2 regions of the Gelidimonas diazotrophica genome follow, and region 1 is predicted to be linked to the other one. Evidence: predicted binding sites of a transcription regulator. Region 1 holds the regulator's gene; the other holds the start of a gene.
The links. The regulator sigma-54, encoded in region 1, starts transcription at its own class of promoters, with help from an activator protein. The targets are predictions, from matches to a motif close to TGGCANGNAANCTGCTTT.

Region 1 (7,485 bases):
GGCGGTGCGATTCTCGATGCAGAGAGCAGGGCTTACTTGCATGCGCGCGGTACGGTGGTGTACTTGCGTACCAGTGTGCAAAATATTTTGCAGCGCACCGGGCATGACAAGAACCGGCCGTTGTTGCAGACTGCCGATCCGCGCAAACTGCTGGAAGAACTCAGTCGCCAGCGCGATCCCCTGTATCGCGAAATTGCCCATGTCGTCATCGATACCGGGCGACCAAATGTACAATTCATGGTGCATTCCATATTGCACCACTTGGGACTGTCAGTGCAGTTTGAGCAGACTGCACACTCTTGTGCGCTTGACGAACCCCAGAATAAACGGCAACAGATGAATACTTTGCAACACCATTCCATGCAACTGAAAGTCGATCTGGGCAACCGCAGCTATCCGATCATCATCGGCCAGTCGCTGCTGACCGACCCCATTCTGCTCGGGCGGCATATCCAGGGCCAGCGGGTGGCGGTGGTGACCAACGCCACTGTGGCGCCCTTGTATCTGGAGCCGTTTGCGCAGGCGTTGCAGGCGGCCGGCAAACAGGTAATGACCATCATCCTGCCCGACGGCGAGGAGTATAAAAACTGGGCCAGTCTGATGCAGATTTTCGATGCCTTACTGGGCGCAAAATGTGACCGCAAGACCACCCTGATTGCGCTGGGCGGCGGCGTCATCGGCGACCTGACCGGGTTTGCGGCCGCCAGTTATATGCGCGGCATACCTTTCATTCAAGTCCCAACCACGTTGCTGTCGCAGGTCGATTCTGCCGTCGGCGGCAAGACCGGTATCAACCATCCGCTGGGCAAAAACATGATTGGCGCGTTTTACCAGCCGCAGGCAGTGATCAGCGACACCAGTACGTTGGCCACCTTGCCGGCGCGCGAATTGGCCGCCGGTCTGGCCGAAATCATCAAGATGGCGGCCATCATCGATGCGCCATTCTTCGACTGGATCGAGAGCAATATCGCCAAACTGGTGGCGCGGGACACTGCCGCGATTACCGCGGCAATCCACCGTTCCTGCGAAATCAAGGCCGATGTGGTGCGCCAGGATGAGCGCGAGGGCGGTTTGCGCGCGATTCTCAACTTCGGCCATACTTTCGGCCATGCGATCGAATCCGGACTCGGTTACGGCAAGTGGCTGCACGGTGAAGCGGTCGGTTGCGGCATGGTGATGGCCGCCGATCTGTCGTACCGGCTGGGTTTTATCGATTACGTGACCAAGATTCGTGTCAATACTCTGGTGCAGGCAGCAGGTTTGCCGACGGTAGCGCCGGATCTGGGCCAGGCGCGCTGGCTGGAGTTGATGGAAGTCGACAAGAAAAACGAAGGCGGCCAGATCAAATTCATCCTCCTCAAGCCGCTCGGAAAACCCGCTATCATGAGCGTGCCGCCAGACATTCTGCTGGCAACGCTGCAAGCTGCAATTCATTAAATCACATTAAATTTGACTCCAGGCCCATGAACCTCAACGCCAATCTTGCTCCCTATGCAGCCCAGCCGGCCACATCGCAAGGCCGGCGTTTTGCGGAGCCGCCGCCTTCCTCGCGCACCGAGTTCCAGCGCGACCGTGACCGCATCATCCACTCTGCCGCCTTTCGCCGTCTGGAATACAAGACGCAAGTCTTTGTCAATTACGAAGGCGACCTGTTCCGCACCCGTTTGACGCATAGCCTTGAAGTGGCGCAAATCGCCCGCTCGGTGGCGCGTAATCTGCGCCTGAACGAAGATTTGATCGAAGCCATCGCGCTTGCGCATGACTTGGGGCACACGCCGTTCGGCCATGCCGGACAGGATGCGCTGAATGCCTGCATGCAGGGCTATGGCGGCTTTGAACATAATCTGCAAAGCTTGCGCGTGGTCGATGCGCTGGAACAACGGTATGGCGCTTTCGATGGCTTGAACCTGACCTTCGAGACCCGTGAAGGCATCCTCAAGCATTGCTCGCTGGAAAATGCGGCCAAGCTCGGTGCCATCGGCCAGCGTTTCATCGACCGCAGGCAGCCGTCGCTGGAGGCGCAGCTGGTCGATCTGGCTGACGCAATTGCTTATAACAATCACGATATCGATGACGGCTTGCGCTCCGGCTTGCTGACGGTCGAACAATTGGGCGAAGTCGATCTGTTCGCGCGTCATCGGCACGAAGTCGAAGCGGTATTTCCCGGCATCAGCGGGCGGCGGGCGATCTATGAAACGGTGCGTCGCATGATCAATGCGTTGATCGTCGATTTAATCCGGACTTCCGAGGCCCGCATCGCGCAGGCGCAACCGGCATCGATCGACGCGGTGCGCAGCGCCGGCACGCTGATCGCGTTTTCGGACCAGATGCGGCAGGATGCCGCCCTGATGAAGCATTTCCTGCATGAGAATCTGTACCGTCATTATCTGGTCAACCGCATGACGACCAAGGCGCGCCACATCATTACCGCGCTGTTTGAAGCCTTCATGGAAGAGCCGAGTCTGCTGCCGCCGGACCATCGCCTGCCTGCCGGGCAGAACGACTTGCAGGCGCAGGCGCGCAAAATTGCCGATTATATTGCCGGCATGACCGACCGTTATGCAACGCGCGAACATCGGCGTTTATTCATGGTGGAAGAACTCTGATAATTGGGGCATTAAAAAATACACCTCCAGGTATTTTTTAATACCGCATGTATAGCATGCGGAAAATCCACTGTTTTTAAATATACCCCCTGCTTATAAAGGTTTCCCGTAACTATTCAGCCGGCAAGGCAATTAAGAGCGGAATGGTACGATGTTGTAGGAGCGCACCCGGGCGCGATCAACGGCTGCAGTCAGGCGACTGCTTCCGCGCCCGGGTGCGCTCCTACAAAAAACCACTTCGGTTTGGAAGTTTCTTGATGCGGGCTGAATAGTTACGGTTATTCGAGGCTTCGCAGCGGATGCGCGTGCGGCGGCCAGACCGGCGCGAAGAAGCCGGCGATCATGTCCGGCGTTACCTCAGCCAGCGTGGCCGGATTCCACTGCGGCGCGTTATCCTTGTCCACCACCAGTGCCCGCACACCTTCGATGACTTCGCCCTGCTCGAAGCAATGACGCACCATGGTGCGCTCCATGCGCAGGCATTCGGCCACGCTCAGGGCGGCGCTGCGCCGGATCTGTTCCAGCGTCACGCACATCATCAGCGGCGAACGTTTTTGCATGAGGGCCAGAGTCTTTTGGGCGAACGGTGCTTGGTCCTGCGACAGCGATTTGATGATGTCTGGCACTGTATCCTGTGCAAAATGGCGATTGATCGCGTCCCGATGAACCGCCAGCATGCTGGCCTCGGGCGCAATGCCATTGTCGAAGTCGGCTGCGAAGTCGCAAATGGCCGTCCGCACCTCGATATCGTCGCCGGATTCGAGCATTTCTGTTAAGACCGGCAATTGCGACGACGGCAGGAAAAAATCGGCCAGGCCCGCATACAAGGCGTCCGCGGCGGTGATGATGTCGCCGGTAACGCCCAGATAGGTACCGAGTTGCCCTGCACATCGCGACAGAAAATAGCCGCTGCCGACATCCGGGAACAGGCCGATATTGACTTCCGGCATCGCCATTTTGGTGCGTTCGGTCACGATGCGCAGCCGGCTGGCAGGGCCGGCTTGCGCCACGCCCATGCCGCCGCCCATCACCACGCCATCCATCAGCGCGATATACGGTTTCGGATAATGATGGATCAGGTGGTTGAGCGCATATTCTTCGGTGAAAAAATCTTCCAGCAAAGCGCTGCCGCCACGCGGCGTTGCAATGCCGACATCGTAAAAGAAACGAATATCGCCGCCCGCGCAGAAAGCTTTTTCGCTGCTGCTGCGGATCAGCACCGCGCGGATGCCGGTGTCGGCGCGCCACGCCAGCAGCGTTTCAGTGAGAGTCCGGATCATCTCCAGCGACAAGGAATTGAGCGCCTTGGGACGATTCAGCGTGATGCAGCCGATCTGGTTTTCGGTCGAAATGTGAACGTGTTCTGTCATGGTGAAAGTGCGCCTTGGCTGGAATGGTGAATGGAGTTGCAATCGGGTAACAGTAGCAGATTGAACCGATGTATCAGGTACCAAAAAGGGCGCATCTTGCGCCCTTGATTGTTGCGAGTCGAATTGTTCGACTCTGCGTATCTCCTCTCAGGAAATCGCGGACGCTTCCGGCAACTCGGGTTCTCCGTCCCGGTGCTTGATGGCATCGTGTGGGTGGTCTTGTACCTTGCCCTTGTGCTTGATGATTTGGCGGTCGAGCTTGTCGATCATCGTATCGATGGCTGCGTACAGGTTTTGATCCGTGCTTTCAGCGTGCAGCGCTTTCCCGCTGAGATTCAGGTTGATTTCAGCGCGTTGCCGTTTTTCTTTTTCAGGGAGATTGTCAACGCTCAGGATGAGCGCGATATCAATGACATGATCGAAGTGGCGCGTAATGCGCTCGACTTTGGATTGTACATATTCGCGAATGGCGGGGGTTACTTCGAGGTGATGTCCACTGATGGTGAGATTCATAAAACACTCCTATGGAAATTATCGCTGCCTGCTTCGGGCCTGATGGGGCGGCCAGAGTCAAAATGCAGCAACAGTAACTGCATTGCAAGGACTTCAGACGACTGGACTACAAAGACTTTCGCAAATTGACAGGCGGGATTTTGAGCGCTTCGCGGTATTTTGCGACGGTACGACGGGCGATGACCATACCTTGCTCGCCCAGCATGTCGGCGATTTTACTGTCGGAAAGTGGTGTTTTCTGGTTTTCAGCTCCTATCAATTGTTTGATGAGTGCGCGGATTGCAGTGGAGGAAGCTTCTCCTCCGGTTTCGGTGGCGACATGGCTGCCAAAGAAGTATTTCAACTCAAACATACCATGCGGCGTGAGCATGTATTTTTGGGTAGTGACGCGGGAGATTGTGCTCTCGTGCAGGTTTAGTGTATCAGCAATTTCACGCAAGACAAGAGGCCGCATGGCGACTGCGCCGTGGCTGAAAAAATTCCGTTGCCGCTCGACTATCGCTTGTGCAACGCGCAAAATCGTATCAAAACGCTGCCGCATATTCTTGATCAGCCACTTCGCTTCCTGCAGCTGCGACGTCATCGAGCCGCTTCCCTTGTCTTGCTTAAGGATGTTGGCATACAGTGCATTGACCCGCAGGCGCGGCATGACTTCATGGTTCAAACTGACTTGCCAGCCATTTTTGCCGGGCCTGACTATGACGTCGGGCACTACATAATCGGCACTGCCGCTGCCGAATATGGCGCCCGGATGCGGGTTGCATTGCCTGATCAGCGCCTGTGCTTCGCGCAAATCCTCATCGTCGCAATCGAGCAGTTTTCTGAGTTTGCTAAAGTCGCGCTGCGCAAACAAAGCCAGGTGTTGTTCGACGATGGCCAGCGCCAGGCGACGCGTAACGAACGGTGCTTTAGGCAGGCGGCGGATCTGCAGCGCCAGACATTCCGACGGGTTGCGTGCGCCAACCCCGGCCGGGTCGAAACTTTGCAGCAAGGCCAGCGCGAACGTCAGATCTTCCGGCTCGATATCGAGTTCGGACGGCAAGCGAGCGTGGATGGCGTCAAGAGATTCTTCCAGGTAGCCATTGTCATCGAGCGCATCGATCAGCAATTCCAGCAACGCGCGGTCGCGCTGTTGCTGCAAGCTTAAATGGGCTTGCTCCAGCAGGTGCTCGCGCAGAGTGCATTCGTGGGCGCCGAGCTGGGCCCGGCCGTCGTCGTCTTCCGGTGCTTTGCTGGTGCGCGCCACATCGTCAAAACTCCAGTCCGATGCGGCCGTCTGTGCATCGGGCGTATCGAATCCGGCATCTGCTTCGGCGGCGCTGCCGTCTTGCATACTGGCTGGATCGGTTTCAGCTGAGGCTGTGGTGGTGGCAGGGCTGGTGCTGATTGCGCCATCGGCCAGCAAACGCACCGAATGGTCGAGCGGATCGTCCAGCCGTTCCAGCAGCGGGTTGTCGCACAGAATCTGTTCCAGTTCCTGGTGCAGCTCCAGCGTCGACAATTGCAGCAGGCGAATCGATTGCTGCAACTGCGGCGTCAGCGCAAGATGCTGCGAAGTGCGCAGCTGGAGTGATTGCTTCATACCGAAAGGACTTGTCGCATCAGGTGGTTTATCTTCACATGCGGAAATGTTCGCCCAGGTACACCCGCCGTACCGAGGCATCTTCAATGATGTCGTCGGGCTGGCCGCTGGCCAGCACCGCACCCTGGTTGATGATGTAGGCGCGGTCGCAGATGCCGAGGGTTTCGCGCACATTGTGGTCGGTGATCAGCACGCCGATGCCGCGCTCCTTGAGGAAACGCACGATGCGCTGAATCTCGATGACGGCAATCGGATCGATCCCGGCAAACGGTTCATCGAGCAGGATGAAGCGCGGGTTGGTGCCCAGCGCCCGGGCGATCTCGACCCGCCGGCGTTCGCCGCCGGAAAGCGACAGCGCCTGATTTTCGCGCAATTTTTCAATTTGCAAGTCGGCCAGCAGCTTGTTCAGGCGTTCTTCAATGGCAGCTTTCGAGAGCGCTTTGCCATTTTCTTTTTGCAACTCCAGTACTGCACGGATATTGTCCTCGACCGTCAGTTTACGAAAAACCGAGGCTTCCTGCGGCAGGTAAGACAGACCGAGTAACGCGCGGCGATGGATCGGCAGGCGCGAGATGTCGACGCCGTCGAGATCAATGGTGCCGGCGTCCGATGGCACCAAACCTACGATCATGTAAAACGATGTGGTCTTGCCGGCCCCGTTGGGGCCTAGCAAGCCAACCACTTCGCCGCTTTTTACTTCCAGCGAGATGTCGCGCACGACCAGCCGTTTGCTGTAACTTTTTTGCAGCCCGCGCACGCTCAGGGTACTGCCTGGGATACTGGATCGGCTCATCTTATTGGCCCTTTACAGTACGCGGCTGGATGGTCACCTTGATGCGCCCGTTGCCCGGCGTGCCGGCACCGCTGGCGCTGTTGGTAACGTTGAAGAATTCGCTGCCGCTGTTGTAGGAAATGAATTCGCCTTCGACTTCGTCGATGGTCTTGCTGCCATCGAGCCGCTTCAGCTTCGCGTGCGAAAACAATTTGGCTATTTCTGCCTTGGTATCGTATTCGATCCGCTCTGCCTGTCCTTCCACCCACAGGTTGGGACCGCCATCGCGCTTCTGGCGAAAGGTTGCCACTGCACCCGGTGCGCCGTACAAAGTGGCGAACTGATAGCCGGCCGGGTCTGTCGTGACGACCACCTTGCCCGCTTTCATCAGCAGCGTGCCGCGCGTTAAGACCACGTTGCCGATGAAGGTGTTGATCTGTTTGAGATCATCGTAAGCCATTTGGTTGGCTTCGATGTTGGTCGGCTTGTCTGCATCGGCTTTTTCGGCCAGCGCGCCCGCCGAAAAAATCATCCCGGCCAGCGTCAGGGACATCAGAAAAAACCGTTTCATAACGCTATTCCTATCAAAGAGGGTTGGTTGCCGCAGGCTCGGTGCAGTAAGCATCAATGCGCCGACGATGC
Region 2 (7,485 bases), 860 kb from region 1:
GCACAGTGCTTTGACATCCGCAATGATTTGCATCCGCGAAGCCGGATCGATGCCGACGGTGGCTTCATCCATCAATAGCAACTTGGGGCGCGTCATCAACGCGCGCGCCAACTCCACCTTGCGCCGGTTGCCGCCGGACAGAACTCGGGCGCTGTCTTGTGCCCGTTCCGACAGGCCGAAGCGCGCCAGGCAATCTGCGATGCGCTGTTTTGCTTCAACCCGCGCAATGCCGTGCAGGTTGGCCTGAAACTGCAGATTGGCTGTAACGCTCAGATCCAGATCCAGGGCCGGCTGCTGGAACACGATCCCCAGTTGCGCCAAGGCGGGAATCGGCGTGATGCCGATATCTGCGCCGCAAATAACAGCGCTGCCCTGGTCGGCGATGAAGAGTCCTGAAAGTATTTGAAATAGCGTGGTTTTGCCGGCGCCGTTGGGGCCGAGCAGCGCCAGAAATTCACCGGCGGCGACATGCAGGCTGACGTTATCCAGCGCTTTGCGCTGCCCGAACGATTTGCAAATTGAAGTCACGCGCAGCGTCATGCTATTTATCCTGTTGTTCCAGGGTCGCACATTCGGCATCGGTGAATAAGCGCGAGCGCGTCAGAAAGCGTTGGCCTGAACCGTTTTCCAGTGAAAACATGCCGCCATTGCCGTTCACCACATCGATGATGAGTTGGGTGTGTTTCCAGTATTCGAACTGCTCGGCACCCATGTAAAACGGCGTGCCATTAATCTCGCCCAAATGGACGTCGGTAGCGCTGATTGCGAATTCACCTGCGGGGTAACACATCGGCGCGCTACCGTCACAGCAGCCGCCGGATTGAAAAAACATCAGCGGCCCGTGTTTCTGATGCAGCGTCTGCAGCAAATCCAGCGTTGCCTGGGTTGCCGTCACGCGTGGGATTGTGTGCGTCATAGATTGACTCCAACGTAGGTTGGTACTGAGCAAAGCGAGCCGGAATCGGTAGGTTGGGTTAGCGGCTTCATCGCGTAACCCGACATTTGCGACTGTGGATGTCGGGTTACGCTGCGCTTACCCAACCTACAACATCAAGGCTTAAAAGAAGCCGAGCGCTTTCGGGCTATAGCTGACCAGCAAGTTTTTAGTTTGTTGGTAATGATCCAGCATCATCTTGTGATTTTCGCGACCGAATCCGGACTGTTTGTAACCGCCGAACGCAGCATGGGCTGGGTACAGGTGATAGCAGTTGGTCCAGACGCGGCCGGCCTGGATTGCACGGCCGACGCGGAAGGCGCGCGAACCATCGCGGGTCCACAAGCCAGCGCCCAAACCGAACATAGTGTCATTGGCGATTTCCAGCGCTTCTGCCTCGTCCTTGAAGGTCGTGACCGATACCACTGGGCCAAAAATTTCTTCCTGGAAGATGCGCATCTTGTTATTGCCGTGGAATATCGTCGGCTTGATGTAATAGCCGCCAGCCAGATCGCCACCCAGATCGCAACGCTCGCCGCCGATCAGTTTGTCGGCGCCTTCCTGGGTGCCGATGTCCATGTAGGACATGATCTTATCCATCTGCTCTTGCGAAGTCTGAGCGCCCATCATCGTAGTTGCATCGAGCGGATTGCCTTGCTTGATGGCAGCCACGCGTTTTAACGCACGTTCCATGAATTTTTCATAGATCGATTCCTGGATCAATACCCGCGATGGGCAGGTGCAAACTTCACCCTGGTTCACCGCAAACATCGCGAAACCTTCCAGGCATTTGTCGAAGAAATCATCGTCTTGATCCATCACATCGGCAAAGAAGATGTTGGGCGATTTGCCGCCCAGCTCCAGGCTTACCGGAATTAGATTTTGCGCCGCGTATTGCATGATCAGGCGGCCGGTGCCGGTCTCGCCGGTAAAGGCTATTTTGGCGATGCGTTTGCTGGAGGCCAGCGGTTTGCCGGCTTCCAGGCCAAAGCCATTGACGATGTTCACCACACCGGCTGGCAGCAGATCCTGGATCAGTTCCATCAGAACCAGGATGGATGCCGGCGTTTGTTCGGCTGGCTTCATCACCACGCAGTTGCCGGCAGCCAGTGCAGGCGCCAGTTTCCAGACCGCCATCAGAATTGGGAAATTCCACGGAATGATCTGACCGACCACGCCGAGCGGCTCATGGAAGTGATACGCATAGGTTTCGGAATCGATCTGCGAAACGCTGCCTTCCTGAGCGCGGATGCAACCGGCAAAGTAGCGGAAATGGTCAATCGCCAGCGGGATATCGACATTCATGGTTTCGCGAATCGGCTTGCCGTTGTCGATGGTTTCGGCAGTAGCGATCAATTCCAGATTGGCTTCGATCCGATCGGCGACTTTGTTCAGGATATTGGCGCGGTCGGCTGGCGAAATTTTGGCCCAGGCATCTTTGGCGGCATGGGCTGCATCCAGCGCCAGTTCGACGTCTTCTGCGGTGGAGCGTGCGATTTCGCAGAATGGCTGGCCGGTAATCGGTGTGATATTGGCGAAGTATTCACCCTTGACCGGCGGCACGAATTTGCCGCCGATGAAATTGTCGTAGCGTTGTTTGAATGGGTTCTTGACGCCTAATTTGCTGATGTCTGCGAGATTCATGTCGTCCTCTTTCTTAAGTGATTATGTCGATTGGTCTTTGCCACAAGTGCGTCGTGCACATACCTGCTATTGCAAGCGCCATGCCAGCCTGGTTTTTCGCGCAGCAAGCCCTGCAATGGCGCATCACTTAGGGTGCCAACGCTCTAGCGGCCTAGGTGAACACATCGATCTGTCGCGCCTGATTTTGCTGAAAGTGGTTGTTTTTTGAACAGTGCAAGAATGACTGTTTCAAATTGACCCAATGTTGGACGCTGCAATCAAAAATGTACGGATACAAGCGATTGACTGGACGCGCGATGTCAGCCTGCTTTCTGCCTGCGAATGGCTGGAAAACAGGTTTTTCAAGGTGATTATCCGATGGCACGTACTTTGCCTATCTCCCTGCCGTTATGTGCTTCACATAATTGGTTCGTCTGTCATTTCAAGAGGAGATTGTTGTGCATATAAAATTATTAGGGTTAATGGTGGGCATTGCGCTGACTAGTGCATCCGCTGCGCATGCAGCGGGCGTAACGGATGCAATGATAGAAAAAAATTCAGACGGCAGCGTCTTGTCGTGGGGAATGGGGCAACAGGGACAGCGCTTTTCCAAACTGACCCAGGTCAACACCAAGACTGTCAACAAATTGACGCCTGCCTGGGCATTTTCATTCGGTGGCGAGAAGCAGCGCGGGCAAGAATCGCAGCCGCTGATTCACGATGGCAAGATGTTCGTGACCGGCTCCTATTCGCGCATTTATGCGCTGGATCTGAAAACCGGCGCCAAGCTATGGAAGTATGAACACCGCTTGCCCGAAGGCATCATGCCTTGTTGCGATGTGGTCAATCGCGGCGCCGCACTGTATGACAACCTGGTGATTTTCGGCACGCTCGATGCGCAACTGGTAGCGCTTGACCAAAACACCGGCAAAGTCGTCTGGAAAGAGAAGATAGACGATTATGCAGCCGGTTATTCGATGACGGCAGCGCCGTTGATTGCCAAGGGATTGTTGCTCACCGGCGTCTCCGGCGGCGAATTCGGCATAGTCGGCCGGGTTGAAGCGCGCAATCCGCGCACCGGCGAACTGGTCTGGATGCGGCCTATGGTGGAAGGACACATGGGCTACAAGTACGACAAGGACGGCAAAGGAATTGAAAACGGTATTAGCGGCACCGTCAACAAGACCTGGCCTGGCGATTTATGGAAAACCGGTGGCGCAGCAACCTGGCTCGGCGGCACCTACGATGCATCGACCGGCCTGGCCTATTTTGGCACCGGCAATCCGGCACCCTGGAACAGTCATTTACGCCCCGGCGATAACCTGTACTCGTCGTCCACCGTAGCGCTGGATGTGGACACCGGCAAAATCAAGTGGAGTTATCAAAGCACGCCGCACGATGGCTGGGACTATGACGGCGTCAACGAGTTCGTCACCTTCGACATGGATGGCAAACGTTTCGGCGGCAAGGCTGACCGCAACGGCTTTTTCTATGTAGTGGATGCAAAAAACGGCAAGCTTGAAAATGCCTTCCCGTTTGTCAAGAAAATCACCTGGGCCAGCGGCATCGACCTTAAAACAGGACGACCAAATTTAATTCCTGCCGGCCGCCCTGGCGACCCGACCAAAGGCGAGGAAGGCAAGAAAGGGAAAACCGCATTTGCAGCGCCCGGATTTTTGGGTGCCAAGAATCAGATGCCGATGGCATACAGCCCGCAGACCAAACTATTCTATGTGCCGTCCAATGAATGGGGCATGGATATCTGGAATGAGCCGATCTCGTACAAAAAAGGCGCAGCGTACCTCGGCGCCGGCTTTACCATCAAACCCAACTTTGACGATTACATCGGCGCGATGCGCGCAGTGGACCCCAAGACCGGCAAAATCGTGTGGGAAGTCAAGAATAACGCGCCTTTGTGGGGTGGCGTGATGACCACCGCCGGCGGCCTGGTATTTTACGGCACGCCCGAGGGCTTCCTGAAAGCGGTGGATGCCAAGACCGGCAAGGAACTGTGGAAATTCCAGACCGGCTCCGGCGTCGTGGCGCCGCCGGTAACCTGGCAGGAAGGCGATACGCAGTATGTCGCCGTCGTCTCGGGCTGGGGCGGCGCAGTGCCGCTGTGGGGTGGCGAAGTGGCTAAAAAAGTGAATTATCTGGAACAGGGCGGCAGCGTTTGGGTTTTCAAACTCGCTTCCAAATAAGGACCCGATCGGTAGATTGCGAGCGCTTGACTCCGGTAGTCGGCAGCAGCTTGTCTCCCTGCTTGCCTGGAGTCATTTTTACTGACGGCTGCGGTCGTCAGTTTTTTTATATCCGGGCTTACGCACGGCCGTAGGATGGGTGAAACCCATCGCATATCGAACCTACATGATGGCTTCACCCACCCTTGTATGCTGATTTATTCGCATTAGTTCGCATAGAATGGTGAAGAATGCGAATAAATTCGCACCTACAGGCAAATGGCATTACCTCGGGGAATGATCGCCGATTTTTTACTGGAGTATGTTAAAAAACATACTTATTTCCGAATTATTTTAATGAAATTTTTAAAATACACTAGAGCAGTATGATCTAAATCAGCACATTGGCAAACCGTGCTGCTCTCCGGTAACGACGCGGTCAGGTTGCTACTGATTCTTGGCTGATAGCTTGATGGAATTCGCGTCGGTGCGAAACAGGATGGGCTGGCTGTTTGATTGCGCGTTGCCATTTTGTGCCTGCTGCGCCTGCTGGACGATTTGCTGTAGCTGTGCGTGCTGCGGCGATTTGCTGCACACCGGGTCGGCGTTGGTGGCGTCGCCGGTAAGCGCAAGCGCCTGGCAGCGACAGCCGCCGAAATCTTTCGTTTTCTCCGGGCAGGTTTTGCAAGGCTCCTTCATCCAGGCATCGCCACGATATTTGTTGAAGGCATCGCTGTGGTACCAGATGTCGCGGATGCTGTGTTGCGTCACATGCGGGAAATCAATGCCCGGCAGCGATTTTGCCGCATGGCAGGGCAGCGCGGTGCCGTCAGCGGCAATGGCCAGAAATACCGCGCCCCAGCCATTCATGCAGGCTTTCGGCCGTTCTTCAAAATAATCCGGCACCACAAACAAGATACGGATCTTGTTGCCAACCTTGGCGCGATAGGCGTTGACGATGGCTTCCGCATGTTTGAGCTGTGCATGCGAGGGCAACAAGTGCGCCCGATTGACCAGGCCCCAGCCGTAATATTGGGTATTGGCCAGCTCCAGATATTCGACGCCCATGTCGAGCGCCATCTGAATGATGCGGTCGATGTGATCCAGATTGTAGCGATGCAGCACCACGTTGAGCACCATCGGATAGTCATATTGCTTGATCAGCTTGGCGACCCGCGACTTCAGATCGAAGGTTTTGGTGCTGGTCAGGAAGTCGTTCATTTCCTTGCTGGAATCCTGGAACGATAGCTGGATATGATCGAGACCGGCATCCCGCAGCCGCGCAATCCGGTCTTCCGTCAAGCCAACCCCAGAGGTGATCAGGTTGGTGTAATAACCGAGCCGGTAGCCTTCGGCAACCAAGTCTTCCAGGTCCTCGCGCAGCAGCGGTTCACCGCCGGAAAACCCCAGTTGCGCCGCGCCTAGTGCGCGCGCCTGCCGCATCACGTCGATCCATTGCGCGGTGCTCAGCTCATTGCGGTTCTGCGCATAGTTGACCGGGTTGTAGCAAAAGATGCAATGCAACGGACATCTATAGGTCAGTTCGGCCAGTAGCCACAGCGGTGGCGCGATGCCAGCCGGCTGATCCTGCTCGATAGTGGTGACGTGTTCAGACAAGCCAGCCGCGCGCATATGCTTCCTTCAGAAAATCCTGCACTTCATCATCCAGATTACTGACTGCAAACGCTTGCTCAAGATCGGCTACGATGGTCGCAACCGCGTTGCTGCCATCACAGCGCTTGAGGATTTCCGCTGCGCTTTGATTCAGCTTGACCATTCCTTCCGGATACAGCAGCACATAGGCATCCTGCACCTGTTCCCATTGCAGACGGAACAGTCTTGATAGTTTGGGCAACTCGGTCGATCTATCCATGTTGCGTCCTTAAATGCGCGCGGAATAGGCCAGTTCGATCGCATCCATCATCGACCACAGCACGTCGAGCTTGAATTGCAAAATCTCCAGTGCGCGCTGCTGCTGCATGCGTGTGGTGAAATGGTCTAGCGTGACTTGCAAGCCATGCACCACATCACGCTCGGCGAGCGAAATCCGGCTGCGAAAGTATTGCAGCCCCTGCTCTTCTATCCACGGATACAGCGTGGGCCAGTTGGCCAAACGTTCCTTATGGATCTTGGGTGCGAACATCTCGGTCAACGATGAACACACGCCTTCCTGCCACGGCGATTGGCGGGCGAAATTGACATACGCATCGACCGCGAAACGCACCCCCGGCACCACGTGGCACAAAGACCACAGTTCACTGCGCGGAATGCCGACCGCCTCACCTAAGCGCGCCCACGCCTCGATCCCGCCGGCATTGTCTTCCCAGCCGTCATGATCATGGATGCGCAAAATCCATTTGCGGCGGGTTTCCCGATCCGGGCAGTTGGCGAGGATCGCGCCGTCTTTTTGCGGAATATTGATCTGATAATAAAAGCGGTTGGCGACCCAACCGCGAATCTGCTCCGGGCTTAGCTGGCCGTTATTCATCCGGATGTTGAATGGGTGATGGATATGGTAGTGAATTTCCTGCGCCAACAACTGGCTCTTGAACTGTTCCCTGTCCCAGGGCAGATCGATGCGCGTTGCTGCTTGCTGCATGACGTTGATAGCGGCGTTCATAGCGTGATTTCCATTCCGTCGTGGGCGATTTCGATGCCATGCCGCAGCAGCGTCGCGTGTTGTTCCGAATCCTCATCGAGGATCGGATTGGTATTGTTGATGTGAATCAGGATCTTTCGGGCAGCATC

Region 2: the regulator sigma-54 is predicted to act here: its motif matches at 2,647-2,664, upstream of adh (aldehyde dehydrogenase).

The regions. Positions count from the first base shown of each region.
Region 1 is NZ_CM146349.1:277,986-285,470, forward strand. It holds gene aroKB (bifunctional shikimate kinase/3-dehydroquinate synthase AroKB) at 1-1,437, shown strand, start outside; gene KGFNPO_RS01360 (deoxyguanosinetriphosphate triphosphohydrolase) at 1,464-2,606, shown strand; gene KGFNPO_RS01365 (enoyl-CoA hydratase/isomerase family protein) at 2,885-3,976, opposite strand; gene hpf (ribosome hibernation-promoting factor, HPF/YfiA family) at 4,124-4,489, opposite strand; gene KGFNPO_RS01375 (RNA polymerase factor sigma-54) at 4,596-6,071, opposite strand; gene lptB (LPS export ABC transporter ATP-binding protein) at 6,106-6,864, opposite strand; gene lptA (lipopolysaccharide transport periplasmic protein LptA) at 6,866-7,414, opposite strand; gene lptC (LPS export ABC transporter periplasmic protein LptC) at 7,468-7,485, opposite strand, start outside.
Region 2 is NZ_CM146349.1:3,248,593-3,256,077, forward strand. It holds gene KGFNPO_RS15115 (ABC transporter ATP-binding protein) at 1-540, opposite strand, end outside; gene KGFNPO_RS15120 (DUF779 domain-containing protein) at 542-916, opposite strand; gene adh (aldehyde dehydrogenase) at 1,058-2,578, opposite strand; gene KGFNPO_RS15130 (PQQ-dependent methanol/ethanol family dehydrogenase) at 3,040-4,758, shown strand; gene pqqE (pyrroloquinoline quinone biosynthesis protein PqqE) at 5,185-6,369, opposite strand; gene pqqD (pyrroloquinoline quinone biosynthesis peptide chaperone PqqD) at 6,347-6,610, opposite strand; gene pqqC (pyrroloquinoline-quinone synthase PqqC) at 6,620-7,357, opposite strand; gene pqqB (pyrroloquinoline quinone biosynthesis protein PqqB) at 7,354-7,485, opposite strand, start outside.